3 regions of the Duganella zoogloeoides genome follow, and region 1 is predicted to be linked to each of the others. Evidence: riboswitches for the same ligand, from Rfam matches in the RefSeq annotation. Region 1 holds a riboswitch; each other region holds the start of a gene.

Region 1 (10,080 bases):
ACCGACCAACTGACCGAGTACCGGGCCTCCGGCGAGGTCACGCCGTATGCGGGCGTGGTGTACACGGTGACACCGGACCACACCCTGTACGCCAGCTTTACCAGCATCTTCAAGCCGCAAAGCGTGCGCGATCGCAACGGCGTGGGACTGGACCCGCGCGAAGGCAAAAGCTACGAAGCCGGCTGGAAAAGCGCGTGGCTGAACCGGCGCGTGGATGCGGCCGTGGCCCTGTTCGAAACACGCCAGGACAACCTGGCCGAGCGCGACCCGGGCCAGGTCGTCCCCGGCAGCCTGAACCAGCCGGCCTACCTGGCCGTGGCCGGCGCCAGAACGCGCGGCATCGACCTCGAAGTGACAGGCCAACTGGCGCCGGGCTGGAACCTCAGCACCAGCTTCAGCCACAGCACCACCGAGGACAGCAAGGGTGTGCGCATCGCCACGGCCGCGCCGGTGAACCTGTTCAAGCTGTGGACCACGTACCGCCTGGGCGGCGCCTGGCAGGGCCTGACCATCGGCGGCGGCGCCAACCGCCAGAGCAGCATGCACTTCACGGCCACGCCGTGGCAGCTGGGCAAGGCTGTCACGGCGCGCCAGCAAGGCTACACCATCGCCAACCTGATGGCGCGCTACCAGTTCAACCCGCGCGTGGCGCTGACGGTCAACGTCAACAACCTGTTCGACAAAACCTACCTGAGCTCGCTCGATACGACGTTCTACGGCGGCTACTTCGGCGATCCGCGCAATGTGGCGGCGAGTTTGAAGTACCAGTTCTGATCGAACTCTGTCTTCAGCAGGCTGGCAGGCATGGGGGACGGCCGCTAGAATCAGGTTTTCATCGATACGGAGACCGTCGTCATGCGCCGTTTGCTCATCCCGGTTTTGCTTGCCGCCGCCGTCACCAGCGGTTGCGCCACCCCGCACCAGGTTGATGCGGCCCAGGCCAACCGCGAGGTGGTACTGAAGTTTTACGAGGCCGGCCTCAATCGCAAGGATGCCGACGCCGCCTTGCAATACGTGGGGCCGCGCTACGTTCAGCACAATCCGAACGCCGCCGATGGTCCCGAAGGCTTCCGCCAGTTCATCGCCTTCTTGCGCGACAAGTACCCGGACTCGCACAGCACCATCGTCAAAAGTTTTGTCGATGGCGACTTCGTCATCCTGCACGTCCACGCCGTACGTGAGCCTGGCACGCGTGGCAACGCCATCGTCGATATTTTCAAACTGGAAAACGGCAAAGTCGTCGAACACTGGGATGTGAACCAGGCCGTGCCGGAGCGCACTGCCAGCGGCAACCCGATGTTCTAGTCAGCGAGGCGGGGATTTCTTTGCCGGTTTTTGCTCAAGCATTTATTAGGAGACCTAATACCGCGCCGCCATCGGTGGTAAAGTCTGACGCCATGGCACAAAACAATCTCAATGACATCCTCGCCTTCATCGCGGTCGCGCGCGAAGGCAGTTTTACCAAGGCGGCGGCCAGGCTCGGTGTGTCGCAATCGGCGCTGAGCCAGACCGTGCGGGCGCTGGAGCAGCGCCTTGCCCTGCCGCTGCTGGTGCGCACCACGCGCAGCGTCTCGCCCACCGAGGCCGGGCTGCAGATCATGGCCAACATCGCCCCGCATTTCGAGGAAATCGAGGCGCAACTGGCGTTGCTGGGCGAACGCCGCCTGAAGCCGGCCGGCACCATCCGCGTCAGTGCAGGCGAGCACTCGGCGCTGACCATTTTGCAGCCGGCGCTGAACAAGCTGCTGCCCGACTACCCCGACATCCGCCTGGAAATCCACTCGGAAAACCGCCTGACCGACATCGTCGCCGAACGCTACGACGCCGGCGTGCGCATGGGCGACCAGGTGGACAAGGACATGATCGCCGTACGCATCAGCGCCGACCTGCGCTGGGCCGTGGTGGGGTCGCCCGGTTATTTCGCGCGGCGCCCGGCGCCGCAGGTGCCGAGCGACCTGACCGAGCACAACTGCATCAATATGCGCCTGCCCACCCACGGCGCGATCTATACCTGGGAATTCGCCAAGGATGGCCGCGAGGTCAAGGTCAAGGTGGACGGGCAACTGGTGTTCAACAACCTGGCGCTGCGCATCCAGTCCGCGCTCGACGGCCTGGGCCTGGCTTACATTCCCGAAGACCAGGTGCAGCCGCACATCGACGCCGGCCGGCTGGTGCGGGTGCTGGACGACTGGTGCCCCGCCTGCCCCGGCTACCGCCTGCCCCGGCTACCGCCTGTATTACCCGAGCCGGCGCCACCCGTCGGCCGCGTTTACCCTGTTCCTCGACGCGGTGCGCTACCAGCCCTAGCGGGACGCTTGCGACCGATAAAGGCCAGCACCAGCAGCAAGGCCATGGCCAGCAAGCTGGCGGAACAGGCCAGCTGGGTTAATGTGAAGCACCGGAGCTGGCGGCGTCATCGGCGCACCGTTTGATCAGCTCCTTGTACAACTGGGGTTCGCTGGCTTCGAGCTGCTTGAGAGCATCGACCGCCGTGTGCAGCACGGTGTTTGCTTGGGTCTTCTTGATTTCGTTGATGTCCTCTACCGCCTTTTTCACCTTCTTGAGTACATCGGCATCGACCGCCTGCTGTTCCGCCAGCTTGATGACCAGCTCGTTGAGCCAGCCTATCTGCTTGCCATAACTGGCCACCTCCGACACCACCCGCTTCTCGATCCCGGCATCGCCGGCGAAATTGAAGGTGGGAGAAAACCACGGCAAACTGATGCGCTGCATAACGTCGCCCGACAGCGGCAGCTTGAACAGCCAGAACGGATCGAATTCGGTAGCCATGATTCCTCCACGGGTAGAGGACGCCGGGCGGCGCCTTCCGTCCAGTGTAGCCATCGGTCATACCGCCAATTTGACCATTTCGCGATACAGGTCGGCCTTGCCCTCGAAACCGATGCCGGGCAATTCCGGCAGCACGATGTGGCCGTTATCGACGGTCACGCCGTCGGGGAAGCCGCCATAGGGCTGGAACAGGTCGGGATACGACTCGTTGCCGCCCAGCCCCAGGCCGGCCGCGATGTTGAGCGACATCTGGTGGCCGCCGTGCGGGATGCAGCGCTTGGGCGACCAGCCGTGTTCGCGCAGCATGTCGAGCGTGCGCAGGTACTCGACCAGGCCGTAACTGAGCGCGCAGTCGAATTGCAGCCAGTCGCGGTCGGCGCGCATGCCGCCATAGCGGATCAGGTTGCGCGCATCCTGCATCGAAAACAGGTCTTCGCCGGTGGCCATCGGGTTCTTGTAGTAATTGCGCAGCGTGGCCTGCAGTTCGAAGTCGAGCGGATCGCCTGGCTCTTCGTACCAGAACAGGTCGTACTGCGACAGCGCCTTGGCGTACTTCACCGCCGTGTCGAGGTCGAAGCGGCCGTTGGCGTCCACCGCCAGTTTCTGGCCGTCCTGCAGCACGCTCAGCACCGAGTCGATGCGGCGCAGGTCTTCGTCGAGATCGGCGCCGCCGATTTTCTTTTTCACCACCGTGTAGCCGCGGTCAATGTAGCTGCGCATCTCGTCCTTGAGCTTGCCGTGATCCTGGCCCGGGTAGTAATAGCCGCCGGCCGCATACACGAAAATCTTGCGGTCAGCCTGGCCGTTGCCGTAGCGGTCGGCCAGCAGCTGGAACAGCGGCTTGCCTTCGATCTTGGCCACCGCATCCCACACCGCCATGTCGATGGTGCCGATCGCCACCGAGCGCTCGCCGTGGCCGCCCGGCTTTTCGTTGGTGAACATGCAGTTCCAGATTTTATGGGGATCGAGATTGGTGCCGGCATCGTCCACCAGGCTGGCCGGGTCGGCTTCCAGGATGCGCGGAATGAAGCGTTCGCGCATCAGGGTGCCCTGGCCGTAGCGGCCGTTGGAATTGAAACCGTAGCCGATCACCGGCTTGCCGTCGCGGATGACGTCGGTCACCACGGCCACCAGGCTCAGGGTCATCTTGCTGAAGTCGATGTAGGCGTTGCGGATCGGGGAGCTGATCGGAACGGTTTTTTCGCGGATTTCTACGATTTTCATGCGGTTCTCCTGTCAAAGTGCGATCAGTCTACTCTTGACTTACACTGGTAAAATTCACCTGAATTGAAACCTTTATTCACTTTAAATGAAAACCGACACCGCCCCCGACCTGACCTTTTTCGTGCTGCTGGCCAAGCTGGGCAGCATGAGCGCCACCGCCCGCGAGCTGGGCGTGACGCCCCCTGCCGTCACCAAGCGTTTGAGCCTGATGGAGCAGCGCCTCGGGGTGCGCCTGGTCAACCGCACCACCCGCCGCATCAGCCTGACCAACGAGGGTGAGTCGTACCTGGCGCAGGCCTCGCACATCCTGCACCAGATCCGCGAGATGGAGGAGTCGGTCGCCAGCGGGCGCGCCGCGCCCAAGGGTCTGCTGCGGGTAAACGCCACGCCGGGCTTCGGCCGCACGCGCATCGCGCCCATCGTCTCGCGCTTTGCCCATGCCTACCCGGAAGTGGAAGTGGAGCTGCACCTGACCGACCGTCCCATCAGCCTGGTGGAAGAAGCGTACGACCTGGCGATCCGCTTCGGCGAGCTGCCCGACACGCGCCTCACCGCCCGCAAGCTGATGGCCAACCGGCGCTTTCTATGCGCGTCGCCCGGCTACATCAAAAAAGCGGGCGAGCCGCACACGCCGGCCGAACTGCACCGCCACCGCTGCATCCTGCATCGCCAGAACGACGACGTGTACGGCACCTGGCGCCTGCAAAAGGGCAAGGTGGAAGAACTGGTGAAGGTGCGCGGCGCCGTCTCCAGCAACGACGGCGACATCGTCATGCTGTGGGCGCTGGCCGGCCACGGCATCGTTCAGCGCTCCGAGTGGGATGCCGCCAGGTACCTGGCCAGCGGGCGCCTGCGGCAGGTAATGCGCGACTACACCCTGCCCGACGCCGACCTGTACCTGTATTACCTCAGCCGCCAGAACCAGCCGGCCAAGGTGCGCGCATTCATCGACTTCATCGCCGGCGAATTCGAGCAGGCATCAAACTTCGCCTGATGCCTCGAGCTGCGCAACGTGAGCCAGCCAGCGGGCCACGGTGTCCAGTTCGGCTGCGGAGAAGCCGTCCGCCAGCCGCACATTGAGTTCCTTGAGCACGGCGCCGGCCTGCACGCTGGCTTGCGCGCCGGCGGCAGTCAGTTGCAGGCGCGTGAGCCGGCCATCGCGCGCATCGCTCACGCGCTCCACCAGCAAAGCCGCTTCCATGCGCTTGGACAGGTTGGTCACTGCCGCCGGCGCCACGGCCAGCGCGGTCGCAATCTCGCCCACCGTGGCCTGGTTGCGCGAGGCCAGGAAGAACAGCAAGCCCGCCTGCGCCGAACTGGCACCGTCCCACGCCTGCGGCCGTGTCTCGACCCAACGCTGCAAGGCGCGCTGCGCGCGGTTGAGCAGGAACACCAGGCGCGGCCTGGCGCGCTGCGCGCTCATGACGCTTCCTTCGGCGCGGTCGCCTTGTCGCGCAGCCAGTCCACGACCCGTGGCCACAGCAGCGCGCCGACGCGCTGGCGGAAAAACCCCATGTGACCGATGGCGGCCAGGCCGGCATCGCGTGGCGCGATCTGGCGCCGCGCCACGCTGGCATTGACCAGCGGCGCCACCAGCATGCCGATGGCATGCGGATTGGCCCACGGATCGTCCGCAAAGCCCAGCACCAGCAGCGGAGTGCGCACGCGCGCCATGCGCGCCTGCGCATCCATTGCCGGGTCGTCGAAAAAATAGCGGGGCAGCGCAGTCCAGCGGCTCCATTGGCGCATCACGCCGGCGGGCAGATCCTCGCCCAGTCCCAGTTTGCGCGCGGGCATATAACCGTAAATGGTGGTGAGCAGAGGCGTAAGCACCCGCATCACGAGCCCGATGCGCAACCGCTCGGCCAGCCCGGTCACGGTGGCCGTCACGCCCGCGTGGGAGGCCACCAGCACCGCGCCGTGCAGCAGGTTTGTCGTGCTGTTCAGGGCCAGCGCGTGGCCGCCCAGGCTGTGGCCCACAGCCAGCAGCGGCAGTTCAGCAAACCGCGCGGCGGCCCAGCGCGTGACGGCGCCCACGTCATCCTCGAGCCAGTCGGCCATGGTGATGTCCATGCCCCGCAGACTGGCCGGGCGCGAACGGCCGATGCCGCGATAGTCGTAGGTCACCACGTGAAAGCCGGCTGCGGCCAGGTGGCGCGCGAACGGCTCGTAATAGCGCTGGGCGATGCCGGTGCCGGGGTGAATCAGCACCACGGCGACAGGCGCGGTGCTGGTCCACACGCTGGCGGCGATGGTTTGCCGGTTGGGCAGGACGATGATGACGGATTCCATGAAATTCCATTTTCGTTAACGTGTTAACGTGTTAACGACTTTATAGCATGGTTTGACCGACTTGCTGAAATTGCCATGAGCACCGGCACCCGGTATCATGGCGCAGTTTTGGTGCTCGCGGTCGTCATCGGCCGCAGTTAAACGGGAAACACGCGTCGGGAGGCCGGCGGTAAACGTGTGCTGTCCCCGCAACGGTAAAACAGGCGCCAGCGCGTTGTCACGATGCGCCGGCAGGTCAGCTCAATAGTCCACTGTGCAGCGAGGTTACCCTCGGCATGGGAAGGCGGGGTGATTTGTCCTGTTAGCCCGGATACCGGCCAGGACGGATGGAAGCAAGCGGCCGGGACCTGTCGTATTGGCGGAGCATGCCATGCCGGCGCGGTAAAACGCGCCGGGCGCTCGCATCGCCCGCCCTGGCTGCATTGCTTCTTTTTATTCGGCCCACTGAGGATGGGTCGAAGAAAAGACCGCAATCCGGTCACCACCCGCTAGCCAATGAAAACCACACCACGCATCCCCCACCCACTGCGGCTGCTGCCGGCTATGCTGTTGGCCGCCCTGCCCGCGCTAGCCCATGCCATCGCCGACGACAACCAGCCCGTCCAGCCAGTGCAGCAAATTGAAGTCTCGGCCAGCCTGATCCCGCTCGGCGTGGCCGATTCCGCCAACCAGGGCACGGTCACCGCCAAGCAGCTGGAAAATCGCCCGCTGCTGCGCACCGGCGAACTGCTCGAAGCGGTGCCGGGCCTGATCGTCACCCAGCATGCCGGCGACGGCAAGGCCAACCAGTATTTTGCGCGCGGCTTCAATCTCGATCACGGCACCGACTTCCGCACCACTGTGATGGGCATGCCGGTCAACCTGCCCACCAACGCCCACGGCCAGGGCTACTCGGACCTGAACTTCGTGATCCCGGAACTGATCAGCACCATCCAGTACAAAAAGGGCACTTATTATGCCGAGGAAGGCGATTTTTCCGCCGCCGGCGCCGCCGCTTTCGACTACGTTAAACAGCTCGATCAAGGCTTGCTGAGCGTGGAAGCGGGCCAGCACCGTTTTCACCGCGCACTGGTGGCCAACTCCACGCCGCTGGCCGGCGGCGCCCTGCTCTACGCGCTCGAGCGCGCCGGCCAGGACGGCCCGTGGGATACGCCCGAAGATTACCAGCGCACCAACGGCGTGCTGTCATATAGCTGGTCGCGCGGCGACGACGATGTGCGCGTGACCGCCATGGGCATGCACTCGTCGTGGAACTCCACCGACCAGGTGCCGCAGCGTGCGCTGGACGCCGGCCTGATCGGCCGCTACGGCGCGCTCGACCCCAGCGACGGCGGCGAGACCTCGCGTTACAGCCTGTCGGGCGACTGGACCCGCCAGTACGCCGACGGCCATGGCCATGTCGGCGCCTACTTCATCAAGTCGCGCCTGGACCTGTACAGCAATTTCACATATGTGCTGGACGACCCCGAACACGGCGACCAGTACCAACAGGCCGAGAGCCGGCAAATCCTGGGCCTGAACGCCGAGCGCACCTGGCAGCACAAGCTGGGACCTTTCGCGTCGGAGACCGCCATCGGCGTGCAGCTGCGCCAGGACCGCCTGTCTCCGGTGGGCCTGTACCTGAGCGAGCAAAAGCGCCGCCTGTCCACCGTGCGCGAGGATGAAGTAAAAGAGCGCAGCGGCGCGCTGTACGCGTCCAACAGCACCACGTGGGCGCCATGGCTGCGCACCGTGGCCGGCGTGCGCGCCGACCGCTACAGCTTTGACGTGGACAGCGATAACGCTGCCAACTCGGGCAAGGTCGACGCCAGCATCAACAGCCCGAAATTCACCGCCATTTTCACACCGGGCAAACACGCCGAGGTGTACCTGAACTGGGGCCGTGGCTTCCACAGCAACGACGCGCGCGGCATCACCGGCACCGTCGATCCCAGGACCGGCCTGGCGGTGGACGCCGACGGCGCCGCCATCGAACGCGCCACGCCGCTGGTCAAGGCCACCGGCAAGGAAGCGGGCCTGCGCCTGGTGGGCCTGGTACCAGGCCTGCAAACCACCCTCGCCGCGTGGCAGCTCGACCTCGATTCGGAACTGATCTTCATCGGCGACGCCGGTACCACCGAAGCGGGCCGTCCCAGCCGCCGCCACGGCGTGGAGCTGACCAATTTCTACTCGCCGGCCAAGGACTGGATCATCGACGCCAACCTGGCCTGGTCGCACGCGCGCTTCCGCGATCACGATCCGGCCGGCGACTTCATCCCCGGCTCGATCAGCCGCACCGCATCCGTCGGCGTATCGGGCGAAGCGGGTCCATGGTCGGGCGGCATGCGGCTGCGCTACTTCGGCCCGCGCGCGCTGGTGGAGGACGACTCGGTGCGTTCGCCGTCGTCCACGCTGGTTAACATGAAGCTCGGCTACCAGCTGGCGGCCAACCTGAAGCTGACGGTGGAGGTACTCAACCTGCTGAACCGGCGCGTGAGCGACATCGATTACTACTACGAATCGCAACTGCCGGGCGAGGCGGCGCCGGTCGCAGATATTCATACCCATCCGGGCGAGATGCGCACGCTGCGGGCAGGACTGGCATGGCGGTTTTAGCAACCAGCCATAAAAAAGCCCCAACCAGCCAGTGAAGGCGGGTTGGGGCTTTTAGCTGATACGGAAACCGGGGCTTAAGCCACCTTCACCGTATCGGCCACCGCGCTGAATTCCTCGATCTTGTCGAAGTTCATGTAGCGGTAGATGTCGGCCGAATTCGCGTCGAGCACGCCGGTGTGCAGCATGTACTCTTCGCGGGTCGGGATGCGGCCCAGCAGCGAACACACCGAGGCCAGTTCGGCCGAACCGAGGTACACATTGGTTTCGATACCGAGGCGGTTCGGGAAGTTGCGCGTCGACGTCGACATCACGGTGGCGCCCTTGCGGATCTGCGCCTGGTTACCCATGCACAGCGAGCAGCCCGGCATTTCCATGCGCGCGCCGGTGCGGCCCAGGGTGCCGTAGTGGCCTTCGGTGGTCAGCACCTGCTGGTCCATCTTGGTCGGCGGCGCGATCCACAGGCGTACCGGGATGTCCGATTTGCCTTCCAGGACTTTCGAGGCGGCGCGGAAGTGGCCGATGTTGGTCATGCACGAACCGACGAACACGTCGTCGATCTTGGCACCGGCCACGTCCGACAGCGTCTTCACGTCGTCGGGGTCGTTCGGGCAGGCCACGATCGGCTCATGGATGTCGGCCAGGTCGATCTCGATGACGGCAGCGTATTCGGCGTCGGCGTCCGGCGCCAGCAGTTCCGGCTTGTCCAGCCAGGCTTGCATAGCCTTGATGCGGCGCTCCAGCGTGCGCTGGTCGAGGTAGCCGTTGGCGATCATCCACTTCATCAAGGTGATGTTCGAGGTCATGTACTCGATGATCGGCTCTTTATCGAGGTGTACGGTGCAGCCGGCAGCGGAGCGCTCGGCCGACGCGTCGGACAGCTCGAACGCCTGTTCCACTTTGAGCTGCGGCAGGCCTTCGATTTCCAGGATACGGCCCGAGAAGATGTTCTTCTTGCCCTTCTTGTCCACCGTGAGCATGCCCTGGCGGATCGCGTACAGCGGAATCGCGTTGACCAGGTCGCGCAGCGTCACGCCCGGCTGCATGGTGCCCTTGAAGCGCACCAGCACCGATTCCGGCATATCGAGCGGCATCACGCCGGTCGCTGCGGCAAACGCCACCAGGCCCGAGCCGGCCGGGAACGAGATACCGATCGGGAAGCGGGTGTGCGAGTCGCCGCCG
Region 2 (10,080 bases), 3.0 Mb from region 1:
GGCCAGTACCGGCACGCCGAAGGTGCGCGCGACATCGGCCGACGATGGCGTGCCGTCATATAAGCCCATCACGCCTTCGATCAGGATCACGTCCGCTTCTTGCGCGGCCTGCGCCAGCTGGCTGCGGCAATGTCCGAGCCCCACCATCCACAGGTCGAGCGTGCGCACCGGCGCACCGGTGGCGCGTTCGAGCAGCATCGGATCGATGAAGTCGGGACCGCACTTGAACACGCGCACGCGGCGGCCCAGCTTGACCAGCTTGCGCGCCAGCGCGGCGGTGCAGGTGGTCTTGCCCTGGCCGGACGATACCGCCGCCACCATCACCACTTTCACATCGAGGTAATTCACCACTCGGTACCCAGCTGCGCGGCGATGCCCGCCTTGAACGCGTGCTTTATGACCGTCATATCGGTGACCGTGTCGGCAATCGCGATCAGCTCCTGTGGCGCGCCGCGGCCGGTGATCACCACGTGCTGCATTTGCGGCCGCGCCAGCAGGTCGTTGATGACCATTTCCACGTCGAGGTAGCGGTACTTGAGGGCGATGTTGAGTTCGTCGAGCACCACCAGGCCATACGCGGGGTCGTCGAGGAAGCGCTTGGCCTGTTCCCATGCCAGCGTGGCTTTTTCGATGTCGCGTTCGCGGTTCTGGGTCTCCCAGGTGTAGCCTTCGCCCATGGTGTGGAAGCTTACTTCGTCGGGGAAGCGGCGCAGGAACTGTTCTTCGCCGGTGGCCATCGCACCCTTGATGAACTGCACCACGCCGACCTTCATGTTGTGGCCCAGCGCGCGCGCCACCATGCCGAACGCGCTCGAGCTCTTGCCCTTGCCGTTGCCGGTGTTGACGATGATGATGCCGATCTGCTTGTTGGCGGACGCAATCTGGGCATCGATGATGGCTTTCTTGCGCTCCATGCGCACGCGATGGCGCTCGTTCAGGGCGGCGTCGCCGGTATCAAGAGTGTTGGTCTGTTCGGTCATGGTGTCTCCTCGGAAGGGATGAAGATGCTGCGGTGGCCGTGGCGGATGATTTCTATCGGGTGGCCCAGGTAGTCGCCCAGGATATCGGCGCGCATCACGTCCTCCCTGTCGCCGGCCAGCCAGCGGCCATCGCCGCGCAGCAGCAGCGCGTGGGTGGAGACGCTGTGCGCCAGGGTCAGGTCGTGGCCGATCATGACGACGGTCTTGCCCTGCTCGCGGCACAGGCGCGCCAGCTGCGTCATCACGCTCACCTGGTGCGCCAGGTCGAGCGCATTGGCCGGTTCGTCGAGCAGCAGCAGCGGCGTGTCCTGCGCCAGCATGGCGGCAATCGCCACCCGCTGGCGCTCGCCGCCCGATAGGGTACGCACGTCGCGGCGGGCCAGGTCGGCCACTTCCATCGACGCCAGGGAGGCCAGTGCGATGGCGTGATCGTCGCTGCCTTCCCAGTAGCGGTGGTCGTGGTACGGGTGGCGCGCCGAGAGCACGGTTTCGATCACGGTGTAGGCAAAAGCGTCGCTGCGGCTTTGCGCCAGAAAGGCGCGCTGGCGCGCCAGTTCGGCCAGCGGCCAGTCGTTTAACGCGCGCTCGCGGATCGATACGGTCCCGGCGTCGGGTGGGCGCAAACCGGCCAGGGTGCGCAGCAGGGTGCTTTTGCCGGCGCCGTTGCGGCCGATCACGCTCCAGCATTCGCCAGCGCGCACCTGCCAGTCGAGGTTGGCGATCAGCTGGCGCTGGCCGATGTTCAGGGATAGTCGATGGGTGCTGATCATCATGGGAATCACTTGCGCAGCCGGTGCAACTGGTAGAGGAACACTGGCGCGCCCACCAGCGCAGTGATCACGCCAACGGGCAGCTGTTCCGGCGCGATGATGGTGCGCGCCAGCGTATCGGCCAGCATCAGGTAGGTACCGCCGGCCAGCGTGGCTGCAGGAATCAGCAGGCGGTGGTCGGGACCGACCGCGAAGCGGCATGCGTGCGGTACGATCAGCCCCACGAAGCCGATGCTGCCGGCGGTAGTGACCGCGCTGGCGGTGAGCAGGCCCGAAACGAAAAACAGACCCTTGCGCAGCGCGCCCACGCGGATGCCCAGCGTGGCGGCGGCTTCCGCGTGCAGCGCCATCACGTTCATGGCGCGCGCATTTTTGACTGCGAACAGCAGCGCGGCCACCAGCACCACGCACGGCATCCAGCGCAGCGGCGCGCCGGCCATGTCGCCGATCATCCAGAACACCATGCTGCGCAGGCGGCTGTCGGGTGCGATCGACAGCATCAATGTCACCAGCGCCATGCAGGCCGAGGACAAAATCACGCCGGTGAGCAGCAGCAGGGCGGTGCCGCCATCGGCTGCGGACCCGCCGCGCAAATCGCGCCGTGCCAGCAGGTACAGCAGCATGGAGACGGCCACCGCGCCGCCGAAGGCCGCCGCATCGACCATCCACGCCGCGCACATGAACATCAATGCCGCCAGCGCGCCGACCGAAGCGCCGGCAGAAATACCCAGCACATAAGGATCGGCCAGCGGGTTGCGCAGCAAGGCCTGCATCATCACGCCCGCCAGCGACAACGCCGCGCCGGTAATGAAAGCGGTGAGCGCACGATGCACGCGCAGGTCGAGCAGGGTGGCGGCCAGCGTCGACTTCTCGCCATGGAGCAGATTGGCTATCGCCGCCGGCATATCGGCAAGCGGCACCTCAACCGACCCGGTCATCCCCGAAAACACCAGTCCCGCCAGCGCGAACAGCGCCAGGCCGCCCAACACCACGGCGGCGCGCTGCTGCAACTTGCGAGAAAAATCAGCCATTTACTCTTTCCTAAAATTCGGGGTCAGTGCCGACATTTAGACACAGGCTCTGCAATGATAAAGCAGAGGTCGTGTCCGAATGTCGGCACTGACCCCGAAGTGGGGATTACTTGTAGCCGTAGCGGATGCCGGCAAAGACTTTGGCGCCCGGGGTATTGTAGTAGCGGGCCAGGTCGTATTGTTTGTCGCCGATGTTATTCCAGCGTACCAGAGCGGACCAGTCACGGGTGAAGGCATACATGGCGTACAGGTTTACCAGGCCGTAGCCGCCCAGGCGGACGGTGTTGGCGGCGTTTTCGAAGCGGGCGCTCGACAGCTCCACTTCCACGCCCGCTTTCAGGGCGCCGGTGCCGTAATCGGCGGTGATGTTGGCGTGGCGCTTGGCGCGGCGGATCAGGCGTTTGCCGGTGGTGTCGTCCTGCGGCTCTCGCAGGTCGGCGTTGGCGCCCAGGTTGACGCCCATCACGCGCGTCGCGGCCGACAGGGTGATGCCTTCCAGCGTGGCGCGGTTGACGTTGTAGGCGCAGCCGCTGGTGTAGCCGCCACCGAACGGGCACGGATTGGTGTTAACCAGCATGTCGGTCAGCCGATTGCGGTAGTAGCCGGCGCTCATCGCGTTGACACCGTCGTCGTAGCGCAGGCCCACTTCGGCGTTGCGGCCTTTTTCCGGCCGGTTGGCGGCGTTGCCATAGTTCGGGAAGTACAACTCGTTGTAGGTCGGCGCGCGGAAGCTGCTGCCATAGCTGGCGGTGACGCGCAGCGCCCGGGTGAACTGGTAGCCATAGCCGATGGCGCCGGTGTTCTTGTTACCGTAAACCGAATTGTCGCGCCGTGCGCTGGCGCTGAGCAGGTGCGCGCCACGGCGGGCGTTGTACGACGCCGCGAACGAATTGGTGTTGCGGTCGCGGTTCATGGCGGCCGCGCCGTTGGTGTCCACTTCTTCCTTGCGGTGCTCGTACAGCAGTTGCAGCGTGTCGCCGCCGATCGTCACGTCGTTTTGCCAGGTGATGAAGCTTTGTTCGGTATCGATACGGGTGTAGCCGGCAGCGGTGGCGTTAATGTAGTTGGCGCCCTTGTCGCGGGTTTCGGAATACTGCAGCAGGCTGCGCCACGATGGCAGCAGCTGCGCCCTGGCGAATACGCTGGCGGTGTCGATGGTGTTCTCGCTACGCGTGTCGTAGCTGGACAAGCCCGAATCGTATTGCGCATCGAGGCGGCTATGCAGGAACAGCGCGCCTGCTTCCACGCCCTTGGCCAGTTGCAAGCCGAATTGGCCGGAGACGTTTTCCTTGTCGTAGCCGTCGTCGTCCGGATTGTACGAGGACAGGCCGGGACGGGTGGTGGAGAAGCCATCCGACTTTTCCTTGCCGGCGCTGATGGCGTAGCTGAAGCTGTGCTCACCGCCGGTGCTGCCGGACACCGTGGCATCGGCTTCGCGCGTGTTATCGCTGCCGTAGCCGGCGAAACCGGTGACGGCCGGCGTGCCCTGGCCCTTTTTGGTAAAGATCTGGATCACGCCGCCGATGGCGTCCGCGCCGTACAGGGAACTCAAGGGGCCATAGACGATTTCGATGCGGTCGATGGCGGTGAGCGGAATCGCGCTCCAGTTGGCGGCGCCCGTCGTCGATGATCCGATGCGCACGCCATCGACCAGCACGATGCTCTGGTTGCTGTTGGCGCCGCGTATATAGACGTTCGACGAGCTGCCTGCGCCGCCGTTGCGCGTGACCTCGATGCCGCGCTGGCGCTTGAGCAGATCGATGATGGAGCCCGCGCCCGTCCGGGCGATCTGTTCGGCGTCGATGATGGTGCTGTCGCTGATGACGTCGGCCAGCGCTTGCGGCGTGCGGGTGGCCGTAACCAGTACCGTGGATGCAGGTTCTGCGTGAGCGTGGCAGGTGGCCAGGACGAAAGCGAAGGCGGGCAAGGGCAGCGCCGGGGTAAAGCGAAGGATCATGATTGCTGTTTCTGTAAAGGGCAACCGGCCAGCATCCCGCAGGCCAGATTGAACAGAAGCGCATGGCGGCGCGTGCGCCGGCTCGTGTGCTTCCACCAGGTTTGGCCGGTATCCGGGCTGACAAGCGGCCAATCCACCTTCCCATGCAGCGCACAGTGGTTGTCAGGACTGGGTTGTCGCCATAGGCGACGCTTGTTGACCGTTGCGGGGGCAGCACACGCAGGCCCGGTCGAGGGGGCTTCGTGTTTCCCGTTTAACTGCGCATCCGGACGGACGCGCGGGCACCAAAACCCGGGCATTATACGGCTTTGTGCCGTGTAGTCCCTCGCGCGCCCGATAAAGCCCTTGGCGCAAGGCGTGGCGACCAGGATAGGGGGGATGGTCGGCAAGAGTGGCTCCCCAGCCATCGAGCCATGACCGCGCGCTTACCTGGCAGAGCGGTGCGGCAGGATCAGCGCTTCGCCATATGGCAGACGGTGCGGCGCGCCGGCCGCTTGCAGCGCCATTGCCAGCGGCGCCAGGCCGGCGTGACAGGCGGCCAGCAACCGCATGGTGCCGGCGTGGCAGACCACGATCGCTGCGCCGTCTGTGCTGTCATCGAGATGGCGCGGCAGGTCGGCATAGAAGGCGGCAACGCGTTCAGCCATCTGCAGCACGCTCTCGCCATTGCCGGGGCGGTAGTTGGCCAGGTCGGCGGTCCATGCATCGACGCCTGCGCGGGGAATGCTGTCCCACGGCTGCATCTCCCAGTCGCCAAAATCCATTTCCATCAGCCGCGCATCGAACACGGGGGCAGGCGTCAGGCGCATCGCCAGCGCCGCGCAGCGTTGCAGAGGACTGGAAAACAGCGGCAGTCCGGCCGGCACCTGGGGCAGCAATGCGGCGACGGCCTGCTCCAGGTGTCCGGGCGCCACTGCCAGGTCGGTGCGGCCGTAGCACATGCCCGGCGCGACGTCTGGCTGCGGGTGGCGGATCAGGACCAGCCGCATGGTGCTAAAAGAACTGGCCGCTGGTATGCAGGCCGGCCAGCACGCACAGGTAGAACATCACTTCCGTCACCTGCTGCACGGCGCCCAGGCAGTCGCCCGTGTAGCCGCCGATGCGGCGCACGAATTTGCGGGCCAGCCAGATGGTGGCCACCAGCGCGCAAGCCACGCCGGACAGCAGCATGGTCCACGACAGCCAGTTCAGCCAGATCAGCAGCAGTGCCGGCGCCAGCGCGGTTACGGCGGCAATGGCAAATTCCGGCGTCGCCATTTTCTGCGCCAGCGGCTTGGCCTTGCCCTCGGCGCGCGCGTAGTCGAGGCGCCAGATCAGCGCCGTGGCCATCAGGCGCGACATCGGGTGCGCGAACAGCAGAGCGGCAATTGCGCCATACGGCGGCAGCATGGTCAGGGTCGCGCACTTGAGCAGCAGCAGGCAGAAGATACCGATCGCGCCGTAGGCGCCGATGCGCGAATCCTTCATGATCTCGAGCACGCGTTCACCGGTCATGCCGCCACCGAAACCGTCGCAGGTATCGGCAAAGCCGTCTTCATGAAACGCGCCGGTGACATAGATGCCGGCTGCCGTGGATAAAATGGCGGCAATCGCCGGCGGGAAAAGCTTAAAGGCGATCGTGTAGACGACACCTGTGATCAGGGCCACCACCACGCCGACGAGCGGAAAGTAGCGCGAAGCCTGGTTCAGCCACGCCGGATCGAATCCCACCCAGCGCGGGATCGGCAGCCGGGTAAAGAACTGCAAGGCGGTGAAGAACAGGCGGAGCTGGTGCATGGGTTAATCCGCCTTGGCGCTGACTTGCGCCGATTCGAACGTGGCCATGCGATTGAGGAAATTGACGGCTGCATGCAGCAGCGGCAGCGCCAGCGCGCAGCCGGTGCCTTCGCCCAGGCGCAGGCCCAGCGACAACAGCGGCTTGGCATCGAGCGCCGCCAGCATTTGGCGGTGGCCTTGTTCGTCGGAGCAGTGGGCGAACACGCAGTAGTCGAGGATGGCCGGTTGCAGCCGTGCGGCCACCAGCAGCGCACTGGTGACGATGAAGCCGTCGATCAGCAGCACCTTGCGCAGTGCTGCCGCCTTGAGCATGGCGCCAGCCATCATGGCGATTTCCAGGCCGCCGAACGTGGCCAGCACGTCGAGCGGCTCATTGACCGAGGCATGGCGGGCCACTGCCGCCTCGATCACGCGCTGCTTGTGCAGTACTCCTGTGGGCGACAGGCCGGTGCCGGCGCCCACGCATTGAGCAACCGGGATGCCGGTGAGTTTGTGCATCAGGGCCGCCGCTGCCGTGGTATTACCGATACCCATTTCACCGAAGCCGACCACATTGCCTTCCAGTTCAGCGGCCAGCGCCATGCCGGCGGCCAGCGCGGCGTGGCAGGTGGCGCGGCTCATGGCCGGCTCCTGGGCAAAATTGTGGGTGCCATTGGCCAGCTTGCGGTCGACCAAACCGTCACGCGGACCGAAGGCGTGGTTGACGCCGGCGTCGATCACTTGCAACGGGCAGTTGTTTTGTTCGGCGAACACATTGATGGCCGCGCCGCCGGCCAGGAAGTTCTCCACCATTTGCCACGTCACGTCCTGCGGATAGGCGGAAATGCCCTCCGTCACCACGCCATGGTCCGCTGCGAACACCAGGATGGCGGGTGAGCGCACGGCGATGTCGCGCGTGTTCTGGATCAGTCCCAGCTGTTTCGCCAGCGATTCCAGCACGCCCAGGCTTCCCAACGGCTTGGTCTTGTTATTAATGGCCTGATCGAGCAGGTCCGACAGGGCATCATCGGCGGTAGGGGAAATAGCAGGAATGAACATATTCTTGTTTATATAAGGAAGAGAGGACCGTTGCTACGATATCACAGAGAATAACGGCCACCCCCTTGCCAGCCCGGATACTCTGCGATATAGTTCTGTCCCTCGCAGAACACTGTGTCAAACACAGAGTGAAACGAGAAAAAAGAAAGTTGACGAGATAAAAGAAACACTTCATAATCTCGCTTCTTCGCTGACAGACAAAACGCTTTGTTGGCAAGCAGTACCGAATAAGTTCTTTAAAAATTAACAGTCGATAAGTGTGGACGTTTGATGACAGTGCACACGCTGCTTGCAGCGTGATACTTAAATTATCAAATGTTCACAAGAAGTAATGAAATAGGCGCTATGAAAATAGTGGCCTGTCAGTATTTTGAGTGAGCGACCCCTTAGCAATAAGGGTGACACGAAAGTGTCAAATAAACAGAGATTAAACTGAAGAGTTTGATCCTGGCTCAGATTGAACGCTGGCGGCATGCCTTACACATGCAAGTCGAACGGCAGCGCGGGGCAACCTGGCGGCGAGTGGCGAACGGGTGAGTAATATATCGGAACGTACCCTGGAGTGGGGGATAACGTAGCGAAAGTTACGCTAATACCGCATACGATCTAAGGATGAAAGTGGGGGATCGCAAGACCTCATGCTCCTGGAGCGGCCGATATCTGATTAGCTAGTTGGTAGGGTAAAAGCCTACCAAGGCATCGATCAGTAGCTGGTCTGAGAGGACGACCAGCCACACTGGAACTGAGACACGGTCCAGACTCCTACGGGAGGCAGCAGTGGGGAATTTTGGACAATGGGCGCAAGCCTGATCCAGCAATGCCGCGTGAGTGAAGAAGGCCTTCGGGTTGTAAAGCTCTTTTGTCAGGGAAGAAACGGGTTTTTCTAATACAGAGATCTAATGACGGTACCTGAAGAATAAGCACCGGCTAACTACGTGCCAGCAGCCGCGGTAATACGTAGGGTGCAAGCGTTAATCGGAATTACTGGGCGTAAAGCGTGCGCAGGCGGTTTTGTAAGACTGTCGTGAAATCCCCGGGCTCAACCTGGGAATGGCGATGGTGACTGCAAGGCTAGAGTTTGGCAGAGGGGGGTAGAATTCCACGTGTAGCAGTGAAATGCGTAGATATGTGGAGGAACACCGATGGCGAAGGCAGCCCCCTGGGTCAAAACTGACGCTCATGCACGAAAGCGTGGGGAGCAAACAGGATTAGATACCCTGGTAGTCCACGCCCTAAACGATGTCTACTAGTTGTCGGGTTTTAATTAACTTGGTAACGCAGCTAACGCGTGAAGTAGACCGCCTGGGGAGTACGGTCGCAAGATTAAAACTCAAAGGAATTGACGGGGACCCGCACAAGCGGTGGATGATGTGGATTAATTCGATGCAACGCGAAAAACCTTACCTACCCTTGACATGGCAGAAATCCTCGAGAGATTGAGGAGTGCTCGAAAGAGAATCTGCACACAGGTGCTGCATGGCTGTCGTCAGCTCGTGTCGTGAGATGTTGGGTTAAGTCCCGCAACGAGCGCAACCCTTGTCATTAGTTGCTACGAAAGAGCACTCTAATGAGACTGCCGGTGACAAACCGGAGGAAGGTGGGGATGACGTCAAGTCCTCATGGCCCTTATGGGTAGGGCTTCACACGTCATACAATGGTACATACAGAGGGCCGCCAACCCGCGAGGGGGAGCTAATCCCAGAAAGTGTATCGTAGTCCGGATTGTAGTCTGCAACTCGACTGCATGAAGTTGGAATCGCTAGTAATCGCGGATCAGCATGTCGCGGTGAATACGTTCCCGGGTCTTGTACACACCGCCCGTCACACCATGGGAGCGGGTTTTACCAGAAGTAGGTAGCTTAACCGCAAGGAGGGCGCTTACCACGGTAGGATTCGTGACTGGGGTGAAGTCGTAACAAGGTAGCCGTATCGGAAGGTGCGGCTGGATCACCTCCTTTCTAGAGTAGCACTGGTCAGTAATGACTCCTCATCAAGCGTTCACACTTATCGACTGTCAATTAGAAGAACAGCATTTGGGGCTGTAGCTCAGCTGGTTAGAGCACCGTGTTGATAACGCGGGGGTCGTTGGTTCGAGTCCAACCAGCCCTACCAGTCTTACCCATGGGGGATTAGCTCAGCTGGGAGAGCACCTGCTTTGCAAGCAGGGGGTCGTCGGTTCGATCCCGTCATCCTCCACCAAGAGTTCAAACGTAAATCAAAGCGATTTAGGTTTGGTCTTTTAGAGACCAAGTGCTGTATGTTCTTTAACAATCTGGAAGAAGTAAGTAGATTTTTATGTGTCGTGTTACGCTAAAACGTAATGCGATGGGTAATGATTGTATGTATCAACAAACGCAACAACGTAGTACTTCTTATTCCTATAAACGCTCCTTGTTTAGTCGCAGGGGCTAACGTTATAGGGACAAGTGAATAAGTGCACATGGTGGATGCCTTGGCGATTACAGGCGATGAAGGACGTAGTAGCTTGCGATAAGCTGCGGGGAGCTAGCAAACAAGCTTTGATCCGC
Region 3 (10,080 bases), 760 kb from region 1:
GGCCGGCCGGCACGTAGCCGCCTGACAGGCCGTGCAGCAGGTTGTCGATTTCGTCGGTGGCGCGGGTCAGATTCGGCACCAGGTCGGTGCAGGCGAATGCCAGGATCTTGCGCAAGCCATCGAAACGCGCAGTGCCGGACGACTTCACCGGCGCCGGCGCCGCAGGTTTGACAGCGGCCACTTTGGCACGCGGCTTACCCATCTGCGACAGCACATTGGCGGTGGCTTTCAATGCAGGCTGCAAAAGCGGTGCAGCCGGCGTGGCGGTATTGAGTCCGGCAAACACCGCAGCGAGCACGCCGTCGATGCGCGCGGCGTCGTAATCGGCCTCGCCCAGCGCCGTGAACAGGCGCGCGCACAGCAGGTCCACCGCTTCCAGCGCATTGGCGCGCGAGACCACGGCGCGGCCCGAGATGCGGGCCAGCGCCGGATCGACGTTCAGGCGCCGGCCCTGCTGGTCGAGCAGCATGTCCATGTTCAGGCCGAACAAACCGGCGATTTCCGCTTGCAGCCCCGGGATATCGAGGTTGGGCAGGCGCGTAAGCGAGACCAGCATGTCGGGCATTTGCGCGTCGTCCGGGCGGCGGCCCAGGATATGCAACCCGTCGCGGATCTGCGCCGAACCGAGTTCGCACAGGTAGCCGTCGAGATCCTCGATCAGGTGGGCGACGTCGGAGCCGCCCATGGCCGACAGCGCGGCCGGCAGTTCGCCGTCGCGTGCGTGATCATGGTCATGATCGTGGCCGTGGCCATGATGATGGTCGTGACCGTGATCGTGATGATGCCCATGATCGTGCCCGTGTTTGTGCCCATGATCGTGGTCGTGATGTCCGTGCGCGTGCCCGTGGCCGTGACCATCCCCATGATCGTGGTCGTGGTCGTGGTCATGATGCAGCAACCGCATCTGCAAATCCGCATCGAGGTTGGTCTGCTTGACCAGTTCCCAGATCTGCTGCTGCAACAACGGCAGCTTGGCGGGATCGAGCACTTCGACCTGGTAGTACTCGTCCACCAGTTGCGTCAGCTGCGCCAGCGCGCCGTAGGTATCGGCCGTGGTCATCGGCGGCGTCAGGTGATCGACCACCACCGCGTGCCCGCGGCGCTTCGCTTGTGAGCCTTCGCCCGGATCGTTGATGATGAACGGATAGAACAGCGGCAAGTCGCCCAGCAGCGCGTCGGGGAAGCACTCTTCCGACAATCCGACGCCCTTCCCCGGCAGCCACTCCATGGTGCCGTGCTTGCCCACGTGGACGATGGCGTCCGCCTGCCACACGTCGCGCAGCCAGCGGTACAGGGCATAGTAATGGTGGGTGGGCGGCAGGTCGGGCTGGTGGTAGATCGCGTCCGGGTCCATGCCGTAGCCGCGCGGCGGTTGCAGCGCGACGAAAGCGTTACCGAGCTCGATGCCGGCCAGCGCCACGTGGCCTTCGTGCACATAGGCCTCGCCGGGAGCGGCGCCCCACTGCCTGGTCATCTTGTCCTGCATGGTCTGCGGCATCTCGTCGAACCACTGCTGGTACTGGGCTGCAGGCACCCGGCCGATGGCGCCGCGCATCTGTTCTGCGGTCAGGTAGATATTGTCGTACGAGCAGCGCGCCACCAGGTCGTGGATCAGCGCGGTGCCGCTTTCCGGCAGGTCGCCGATCACGTAACCGGCCTGCTTCATCGATTCGAGGATGCGCATCAGCGAAGCTGGCGCATCGAGCCCCACGGCGTTGCCGATCTGCGACGCCTTGCTGCTGGAATTGGTAAACATGAAGGCCACGCGCTTCTCCGCGTTGGGCACGCGCTTGAGGCGTGCCGCGCGCCAGGCGATGCCGGCGATGCGCGCCACGCGGTCGGGCAGCGGATCATATTCGACCGCGTCGCCCGGCATGCCGGCGCTGCGCGCCTTGAACGACAGCGGCACCGTGATGATGCGGCCGTCGAACTCCGGCAGTACCACGTTCATTGCCGCGTCGAGCGGGTTGAGGCCTCGCGCGGACTGCTCCCACTGCGGCAGGGTCATGCCGCTGGTGATCGCTTGCAGCACCGGCACATCGAGTTGCTCCAGCACGCCCACCGACCAGCCGGCCGGCGTTGGGCCACCCGGCGTGATCTCGCCCATGGCGAACGACGTGGTGTTGATCAGGACATCGACGTGGGCGCGGGTCACAGCGCCTTCAACGCTGCCGAAGTAGCGCAAGGCGTCGGGCAGCTTGCCGTTACCGTCGCTGGCGCCGGCCCGCAGCGACGCGGTAAACACCGGCAGCACATTCATGCCGCGCGCTTCGAGGGCGTTCAGCAGCGCGTCGATGAAACGCGTGTTACCGCTCATCCAGTGGGCGCGGTAGAACACGATGCCCACGCTGGGGCGCTGCGGATCGGCCAGCGCCTGCCACGCGGCCAGGTCGGCGCCAGGCGCCAGGTCCGGGTGATAAATGCCATGATCGGGCAACGCGAGCGCCGGCTCGAAACCGAAGCCGGTCAGCAGCAAATGGTCGGAGAGGAAACGCAGCAGGTGCGCCAGGTTGGCGCTGCCGCCGGCCCGGAAGTACTGCAAAGTCATATCCAGCACGTCGGAACGGACGGTAGATACGGCGGCCAGTTCGGGATCGGGCTCGCCGGTACCGCTGACGACGATCAGGTGCCGGCCGTGGCGCCGCGCATGCTCGACCAGGTCCGAAAAGCCGGGTACGCCGCCCAGGCGGCCCAGCACCCGCACCACGATCACGCGCGCTGCGCGCAGTTCGCCGTCGAGCAGTTGTGCCAGCGTGGATTCTTCACCGAGCGCCTGCAGGTTCACACCCATCACGGGGCCGAAGCCTTCGGGCATTTGAGCCTGTGCCTGGTGCAGCACGGTCAGGTCGTTGGAGGCGTGAGTGAGCAGCGCGAGATCAGACTCACTGCGGCGCAAATTTAAAGATTCGGTCATTTCGGTCCAGGTTCGCAGGTGTCGCCCACGCCCAGGCGGTGGAAGACCAGGTCGGATACTTCGCGTCCGCCCAGCAGATGTTCGTGGACGATGCGCTCGGCGTTGGCTTCATTCACGCGCTGGTACCACACGCCTTCCGGATACACGACCACCACCGGCCCCTCGAAGCGGCACGCCACCATGCAATGGGTGCGGGTACGCTTGACGGCCAGCTCGGGATAGTCGTCGATCACCTTGCCCATGTGTTCGAACACGGCCTGTGCGCGGCCTTCTTTCGGCTCGCAGCGCGGACCGACGCACATGAAGATGTGGCGGTGGTGGGTTCTCATGGAATCGGCACGCTATCAGGCGAATTTTTTGTAGAAATAGCCGGTCAACCCGCCGAGGGCCAGCCAGAACACGGCATTGGCCAGCGCGGTGGCGATGATGAATGAGCCAACCAGTTCGGCCGGCGCGGCCATCGAGTGCACCGGCGGCTGTGGCGCGCCCACCAGGTGCGGCACGAACAGCAGCGCCACGGCGCCCACCTTGAACCACACGTTGCGGCTCCAGACCAGCACGCCGAGCGCGACGGCGGTGGAGAACGCGGTGCAGATCCACCAGGCCTGGCGTGCCGACACCGGCGCGGCCAAGGTGCCCGGCAATTCGGGCGGCAGGCCAAGCGACGGCGCGATGAAGAACACGGCGTAAGCGGCCGCGCCCCACAGCATGCCGCTGCGCCACGTCACCGCACCGCCGCGCAGGCAGATCATGGCAGCCAGCAGCAGCGCGTAGCCGACACCCATGCTGACATCGGCCAGCGCCGTGTAGGCGGTGCGCTCGAAACCGTCTTCCGGCTCCCAGCCGCCATGGCTATGGACTTCTTCCGTCGCACCATGACCATCGTGGCCATGCGCGTGCGGCGCCACATCGGCGGCATGGGCATGTTCGGCGGGGGCAGGAGCAGATTCAGATGCAGGAGCGGCCTCCTGCGCCTTTTCAAAGACCTCGGCCTGCTGAATGATGGGAATCACTTGCAGGTGCTGCACACCGGTCAGCAGCAAGCCGGCGACGATGCCGGCGGCGGCAGCCGTGCGCACGATGCCGTTGAAAATGCCGGCCGGCGCCCTGGCGCCATTGCTGGCGCGGCTTAGTGGCACGGGAAGCCCGCCGAGTGGCGGCTGTCGTGGGCGGCATTGTGCAGCGCTTCCATCGACGCGAAACCGGCGCCGAACAGCAGCACGGCGCCAAGTCCGGCGGCGCACAGCGCGGGGATCATTTTTTCGCGCAGGGTGACGAGGCCGTTTTCAGCTTCGTTCGAAACTTCGGCTTGACCGGAGACGACTGGGGTGACGGGCATGATCTTCCTTCCAGGGTGCGTGGATACGTGGAAGTACGCGGAGGAAGAATAGCGGGGAAGCGGCCGGGGATGCATCGGAACGGATGAACAGGGCGGCGCAGCACTCACCCGTATCGCCCTCCGCAATACAAACGTGTTGACGGCTACTGGCTGGTTTCCGGGCTGACGAGTGGATTGCTCCTGGCAGTGCGCCTTCCCATGCTTGCGCACAGTGGCTGTTGCACTTCCTTGGCCTCGACTACCGTTGCGGGGGCAGCGCCGGCATGGCCCTGGTCGGGCGCACCGGCTTCCCATTTAAATATGCGGAACCGGATTTAACCCGATGTCCGCGCATACCAGAAGCTTGACTACCGGCGAAGTATAGGGGCGGCACAGGGGAATTGCAAGGCGTTCAGCCGTCCACCGGTGCGGCGGGCGTGGGCAAAATCAGCTGGTAAAACGCCAGGTCCAGCCAGCGCCCGAACTTGAAGGCCGCATGGCGCACGGTGCCGGCGTGGACGAAACCGAGTTGCTCGTGCAGGGCGATGCTGGCGCGGTTGTCGGCGTCGATGCCGCCAACGATGGTATGCAGGTTGGCCTGCCCTGCTGCCGCGATCACCTGCTCCAGCAGCGCGCGGCCCAGGCCCTTGCCGCGCTGGTCGCCGCGCACATACACCGAATGCTCGACCGCGTACTTGTTGGCCGGGTAGCCACGGAAGGCGCCATAGCTGGCAAAACCGAGCAGCGTGCCGCTCGCGTCTTCATAACCGATCACCGGGTAGCCGCCCGCGCGCTTGGCCGCGAACCATTTGTTCATGGTGTCCAGCGTGCGCGGATGGTATTCGTACAGCGCCGTCGAATTGGCGATGGCGTCGTTGAAGATATCGAGGATAGCTTGCGCGTGGCGTTCTTCGGTACAGCTGACGAGGTGCATGGTTGCTCCGTAAAAGATAGCCGACATGATAGTCGAAAATCCCGCAGATACAACGCTACCGGCCCGATCGGCTACGTAGCTTCACTTATTTTCTTGCTATTGAGACACAAATTTTACCTGCTGCTGTAACATCGCAGGCAGCCCTTTATCATCAGAACCAGAAGAACCATGCGCGCACCCTCGATCCGATCCCGCCTGCTGTACCTCGTGGTGGCGTGCATCGTGCCGGCATCGCTGATGGCGATCCTGCTGATCGCTTACGATTACACGCAGGCGCGCGCCGCCTTCATCACCGGCGCCATGGCCACCGCGCGCGCCAATGCGACCGACGTGGACAAGGAGTTCGCCACCGTGGAGGCGGCGCTGCGCGCATTGGCCACCTCGCCCGACCTGGCGCGCAACGACCTGGCCGCATTCTACGCGCAGGCGCGCGGCCTGGCGGCCGCCCAGAACATGCTCAACATCGTGCTGGAAAATGCCGGCGGCCAGCAACTGCTCAACACCTTTGTGCCATACGGCGCCGCACTGCCGCCGTCCAAGGTGGGGCCGGCGCTGCGCCACATCCAGCAGCACGAGGCGACGGCGATATCGAACCTGTTCGTGGCCGCCGTCTCGCAGCGCCACGTGGCGTCGATCGGCATACCGGTGCGGTACCCGGCGGACCGGCCGGACACCGTGGGAGCGCTCAGCGCCTCCGTCACGGTGGAGCGCTTCAACGCCCTGCTGGCCCAGCAAAGCTATCCGCAGCACTGGATCACCAGCATTCTCGATCGCGAAGGCATCGTGGTCGCACGCAGCCAGGACATGCAGCGCTTTGTCGGCCACCAGGCGCTGCCCGAAGTGATGAAGCGCATGCACGAAGGTTTCGAAGGCGCGATCGAAACCAGCACTCTCGATGGCAAACCGATCCTGGCCGTGATGACACGCGCGGGCGCTTCCGGCTGGACGGTAGGCATCGGCATTCCGCTCGAAGTGCTGAACGCGGAACTCAATCGCAAGCTATGGCTGCTGGTACTGGTGACCGTCGTCATGCTGGTGGCAAGCCTGCTCACTGCCTGGCGCATCGGCAACCGCATCACGCAGTCGATCGGCGCGCTGGTGGCGCCGGCCATGGCGCTGGGGCGCGGCGAACCGGTGGTCGCAGCCAGATACGGTCTGCGCGAGGCCAACGAGGTGGGCAACGCGCTGGTCGATGCGGCGCGCATGCACGCGCTGGCGCGCCACCAGGCCACGCACGATCCGCTCACCGGCCTGGCCAACCGCGCCATGTTTTCCGAGTTCCTGGAGCGGCAGGTGGAATTGTGCGCGCGCTCGGGCGCGCCCTTGTCCCTGCTCTACCTGGACCTCGACCGCTTCAAGCATATCAACGACACCTACGGTCACGGCGCCGGCGACGTGCTGCTCACCGGCGCCGCTGCGCGCCTGGGCGCGGAACTGCGCAAGTCGGACCTGGCGGCGCGCCTGGGCGGCGACGAATTCGCCGTGGTACTAGTGGGCAGCGACGCTGCCGATACCGCGCTCGTGGTGGCAAAACTGGAAACCAGCCTGGGCCTGCCGCACCGCATCGAAGGACACGACCTGGTGGCCGGTGCCAGCATCGGCGTGGCGATGCTGCAGGCGCCGGGTAATACGCCGCGCAAGCCGGTCACCGCCGCGGAACTGGTGGCCGACGCCGACGACGCCATGTACCGGCGCAAGGCCGCACGCAAGCTCGCCGTGCAGAGTTAATTTGGTCCGGCCGCTTCGATGTAGATCTCGTCGGCACAGCCCTGCACCCGCGCCGGCGCCGGCTGGGCGTTGCCCACCATGGCCGCCAGGTCGCGGTCGGTGCCGAATTCCAGCGGCAGCGACACCCGGATCTCCTGCAGGTACTTGCGCTGGCTGCACACCAGCGTCAGACTGGCGGCTACCTTCTCGCCATGGCGCGCTTTCACGCGTGCGAAAAAGTCGTCCACCCGGATGCTCTTGCCGGTGCTGCCCAGGATGATTTTGCCCACTTCCGAATCGTTGACCACCCGCACCGCCGATACGGCCTTGATGAAGTAGTCGTCCGGGCCCAGTTCCTGGCACTTGCCATGCTTGTTCCATTCATACGCCCCGAAGGTGCGCTCGTAATAGAAGTTGGGCATCCACGGCGCCACCTTGGCAATGGTGTCCTTGGACAGCGAGAATGGCGGGCCTTCGCAGCTGCCATAGCGCGTGCCGCACTCCTTCTTGTTGGGCCACAGGCCGTGCAGGCTCAGCGTCTTCGCTTCCAGCTTGCCGCCGTTCATGGCGTCGCATTCGGGCTTGGTGCCCTTGAACGGGAAGTGTTCGCAAAAGCCCGGCTGCCAGGTCACGGCCAGCACGTAGCTGTCCTGGCGGTTCGCGATGCTGCACGACCCGCCGTCTGCCGCCGGATCGCTGCCGCGCGGCTGCCGGGTGGAGCGCGCCTCCATCGGTTCGAGCACCGCCGCGCCGCAGTCGCGCTGCACCCAGCGCAGCTTCGGCTCGGCGCCCGGCACTTCCACCCGCACCCAGTCGTAGTCCGCCTTGTTGATCTCGCGCACCGTGTAGCCCTGGCCTGCCGTCACCTGCGCGGCACCCGGATTGGTGCGCTTGGCAAACGACGCGTAGGCCTCGCAGCTCCTGTTGGCAGTGAAAGTGCCGGTAGCCGCTTCGCTGGCGGCGGCGCCAGTGGCAAAGCACGCAAGCAGGATGGTCAGGGTAATGCGCAACATGGATAACTCCGCAGGAATGGTAGCCGGCATTGTAGCCGAGCGCCGGCGCACCGAAGCCGGCGTTGTCGATTAGCCACGCCGCGAGCAAAATGGTAGCGCATGACATTTTGCGAAATCTTTCTGTTGACAACAACTTGGCAACGCTTCTACACTCAAATGGTCGCGGTACCATAACAAATACAGGGCTGCGGCAGATAACAAAAAAGCAGTCAAAAAAACCATTAGGAGACAGCAATGCCCAGTACCCTCACCCCAACCGGCGGTGGCCGCCGCGTGCCTGCCCGCCTGGCCTGTGGACTCACCATGATGGCCGGCCTGATCGCCCAGGCCTATGCCCAGCAACCCACCGCACCCACCGCCCCGGTGGACGAAGCGACGATCCAGAAGGTGGAGGTGAGCGGCTACCGCAACAGCCTGATCTCGTCGGCCAAGGACAAGAAGGAAGCGGTAGGCTTCCAGGATTCGATCAACGCCGAGGACTTCGGCAAATTCCCGGACAAGAATATCGCCGAGTCCCTCAGCCGCATTCCCGGCGTGGGCGTCTCGCGCGACGTCACCGGCGAAGGCATGAACATCCAGATTCGCGGCCTCGGTTCGAGCTTCACCAAGATCCTGCTGAACAATGCGCAGATCGCGGTGGCGTCGTCCGGCCCGATCGATGGCCAGAACAGCAACCGCGAGGTCGATCTCGATCTGCTGCCCACCGACCTGTTCACCAAGCTCACGGTGAGCAAGAGCCCATCGGCCAGCATGCTCGAAGGCGGCGCCGCCGGCGTGGTGAACCTGCGCAGCGCGCGCCCGTTCGACAAGGAAGGCCGCACCGTGGCCATGAGCGTGACCGGCACCCGCAACCAGATCGCCGACAAGACCGGGGGCCGGGGTTCGCTGCTGGCCAGCCAGACCTGGGGCAAGACCTTCGGCATCCTGGGCGGCATTTCGGTGTCGCGCCAGGAGATCCGCACCACCGGTTTCGAATCGGTGGGCTGGACCAACCCGAACCTGAGCGCCACCCAGAACACGTCGCCCACCCGCAACAACACCGGCGGCGGCAACTGGAACATCCCGGCCGTGGTGCCGGCCAACGCCGGCAACGGGCTGGTGCCGGGCACGGTGATCGACCAAGCCTTCCTGCTGCAGCACAATCCGGGTCTTACCATCGAGCAGATCGACAACGCCATCCTGCCGCGCCTGGGCCGCACCATGGACTACTTCGGCACCAAGGACAAGCTCTCGGCGATTTTCAGCAGCGAATACCGCCCGACCGACGACCTGCACTTCTACGTCGACACGATGTACAGCAAGCGTGACGACAAGGCCCAGCGCGTGGCCTACAACTGGGCCGTGCGCAACAACGGCGTCATCCCGCTCAACATGACCGTGGACCGCAGCGATTGCAGCGCCGGCTGCACCGTCACCGGCGGCACTTTTGCCAACTCGCTCAACTTCATCGAGTACGGCCCGCGCCGCGACAAGGTGGACCTGCTGGGCATCAACCCCGGCATGGAATGGACCATTACGCCCAAGCTGAAACTCGACGCGCAAGTGAACTACACGCGCAGCCGCTTTACCCACGAAGCGCCGACGGTGATGCCGATCACGCCTGCCAACAGCGGCAACACGGTCACCTATGACAACAACGGCGGCGGCATCCCGAACATCACCTCCAGCCTCGATCTGAACAACCCGGGCAACTATGCGTGGGCCGGCGGCCGCGTGAACATCGCCAACGAGCTGCGCGAAACCCGCACCAAGGGCGCCCACACGGATCTGACCTGGGGCGACCGCGCCTTCAACATCAAGGCCGGTATCGCCTACGACGATATCAACCGCCGCATCCGCGCCCAGGAAAATTCGGCCGCGTGGCAGGCCGCCGTGTGCGGCAACAACCCGAGCGTGCTGCTGGCCGGCCCCAATGGCGGCCCTGCCTGCAACGGCGCCAATACGCCGGGCGCCAGCGCCGCCGCGCTGTACCCGGGCTTCGGCACCGGCTACACCGCCGGCCGCACCGACGCCCTCACCTACGGCGGCTCGCTGATCCCGCAAAGCGCGCTCGCCAGCTACATCGTGCCCGGCCCGTACGGCCGCCCGATCATCGACTGGGACCGCTTCCGCAAGGATTCCAACTACGACACGTACAACAACAACGCACCGTACGCCACGTCGTCGTCCACCGGCGCCAGCGCCGGCTTCATCG

The links. Region 1 has a riboswitch for cobalamin ahead of SR858_RS16480 (TonB-dependent receptor). Riboswitches for the same ligand answer to the same signal wherever they lie in the genome.
Region 2: another riboswitch for cobalamin. It lies ahead of SR858_RS01825 (TonB-dependent receptor domain-containing protein); the one in region 1 lies ahead of SR858_RS16480 (TonB-dependent receptor).
Region 3: another riboswitch for cobalamin. It lies ahead of SR858_RS13255 (CbtB domain-containing protein); the one in region 1 lies ahead of SR858_RS16480 (TonB-dependent receptor).

What each region holds. Positions count from the first base shown of each region.
Region 1 covers NZ_CP140152.1:3,753,818-3,763,897, forward strand. The annotation lists gene SR858_RS16440 (TonB-dependent siderophore receptor) at 1-774, shown strand, start outside; gene SR858_RS16445 (nuclear transport factor 2 family protein) at 856-1,305, shown strand; gene SR858_RS16450 (LysR family transcriptional regulator) at 1,398-2,432, shown strand; gene SR858_RS16455 (hypothetical protein) at 2,386-2,790, opposite strand; gene SR858_RS16460 (mandelate racemase/muconate lactonizing enzyme family protein) at 2,848-4,014, opposite strand; gene SR858_RS16465 (LysR family transcriptional regulator) at 4,100-5,008, shown strand; gene SR858_RS16470 (MarR family winged helix-turn-helix transcriptional regulator) at 4,994-5,437, opposite strand; gene SR858_RS16475 (alpha/beta hydrolase family protein) at 5,434-6,306, opposite strand; cobalamin riboswitch at 6,399-6,642, shown strand; gene SR858_RS16480 (TonB-dependent receptor) at 6,802-8,901, shown strand; gene SR858_RS16485 (bifunctional aconitate hydratase 2/2-methylisocitrate dehydratase) at 8,976-10,080, opposite strand, start outside.
Region 2 covers NZ_CP140152.1:395,878-405,957, forward strand. The annotation lists gene SR858_RS01805 (cobyrinate a,c-diamide synthase) at 1-321, opposite strand, end outside; gene cobO (cob(I)yrinic acid a,c-diamide adenosyltransferase) at 345-980, opposite strand; gene SR858_RS01815 (ABC transporter ATP-binding protein) at 977-1,750, opposite strand; gene SR858_RS01820 (FecCD family ABC transporter permease) at 1,759-2,781, opposite strand; gene SR858_RS01825 (TonB-dependent receptor domain-containing protein) at 2,888-4,738, opposite strand; cobalamin riboswitch at 4,825-5,042, opposite strand; gene SR858_RS01830 (histidine phosphatase family protein) at 5,164-5,727, opposite strand; gene SR858_RS01835 (adenosylcobinamide-GDP ribazoletransferase) at 5,732-6,514, opposite strand; gene cobT (nicotinate-nucleotide--dimethylbenzimidazole phosphoribosyltransferase) at 6,518-7,552, opposite strand; rRNA gene SR858_RS01845 (16S ribosomal RNA) at 7,982-9,510, shown strand; tRNA gene SR858_RS01850 (tRNA-Ile) at 9,588-9,664, shown strand; tRNA gene SR858_RS01855 (tRNA-Ala) at 9,676-9,751, shown strand; rRNA gene SR858_RS01860 (23S ribosomal RNA) at 9,973-10,080, shown strand, end outside.
Region 3 covers NZ_CP140152.1:2,992,766-3,002,845, forward strand. The annotation lists gene SR858_RS13240 (cobaltochelatase subunit CobN) at 1-2,914, opposite strand, end outside; gene SR858_RS13245 ((2Fe-2S) ferredoxin domain-containing protein) at 2,911-3,243, opposite strand; gene SR858_RS13250 (CbtA family protein) at 3,259-4,053, opposite strand; gene SR858_RS13255 (CbtB domain-containing protein) at 4,044-4,253, opposite strand; cobalamin riboswitch at 4,385-4,591, opposite strand; gene SR858_RS13260 (GNAT family N-acetyltransferase) at 4,645-5,166, opposite strand; gene SR858_RS13265 (sensor domain-containing diguanylate cyclase) at 5,335-6,894, shown strand; gene SR858_RS13270 (ribonuclease T2 family protein) at 6,891-7,886, opposite strand; gene SR858_RS13275 (TonB-dependent receptor) at 8,121-10,080, shown strand, end outside.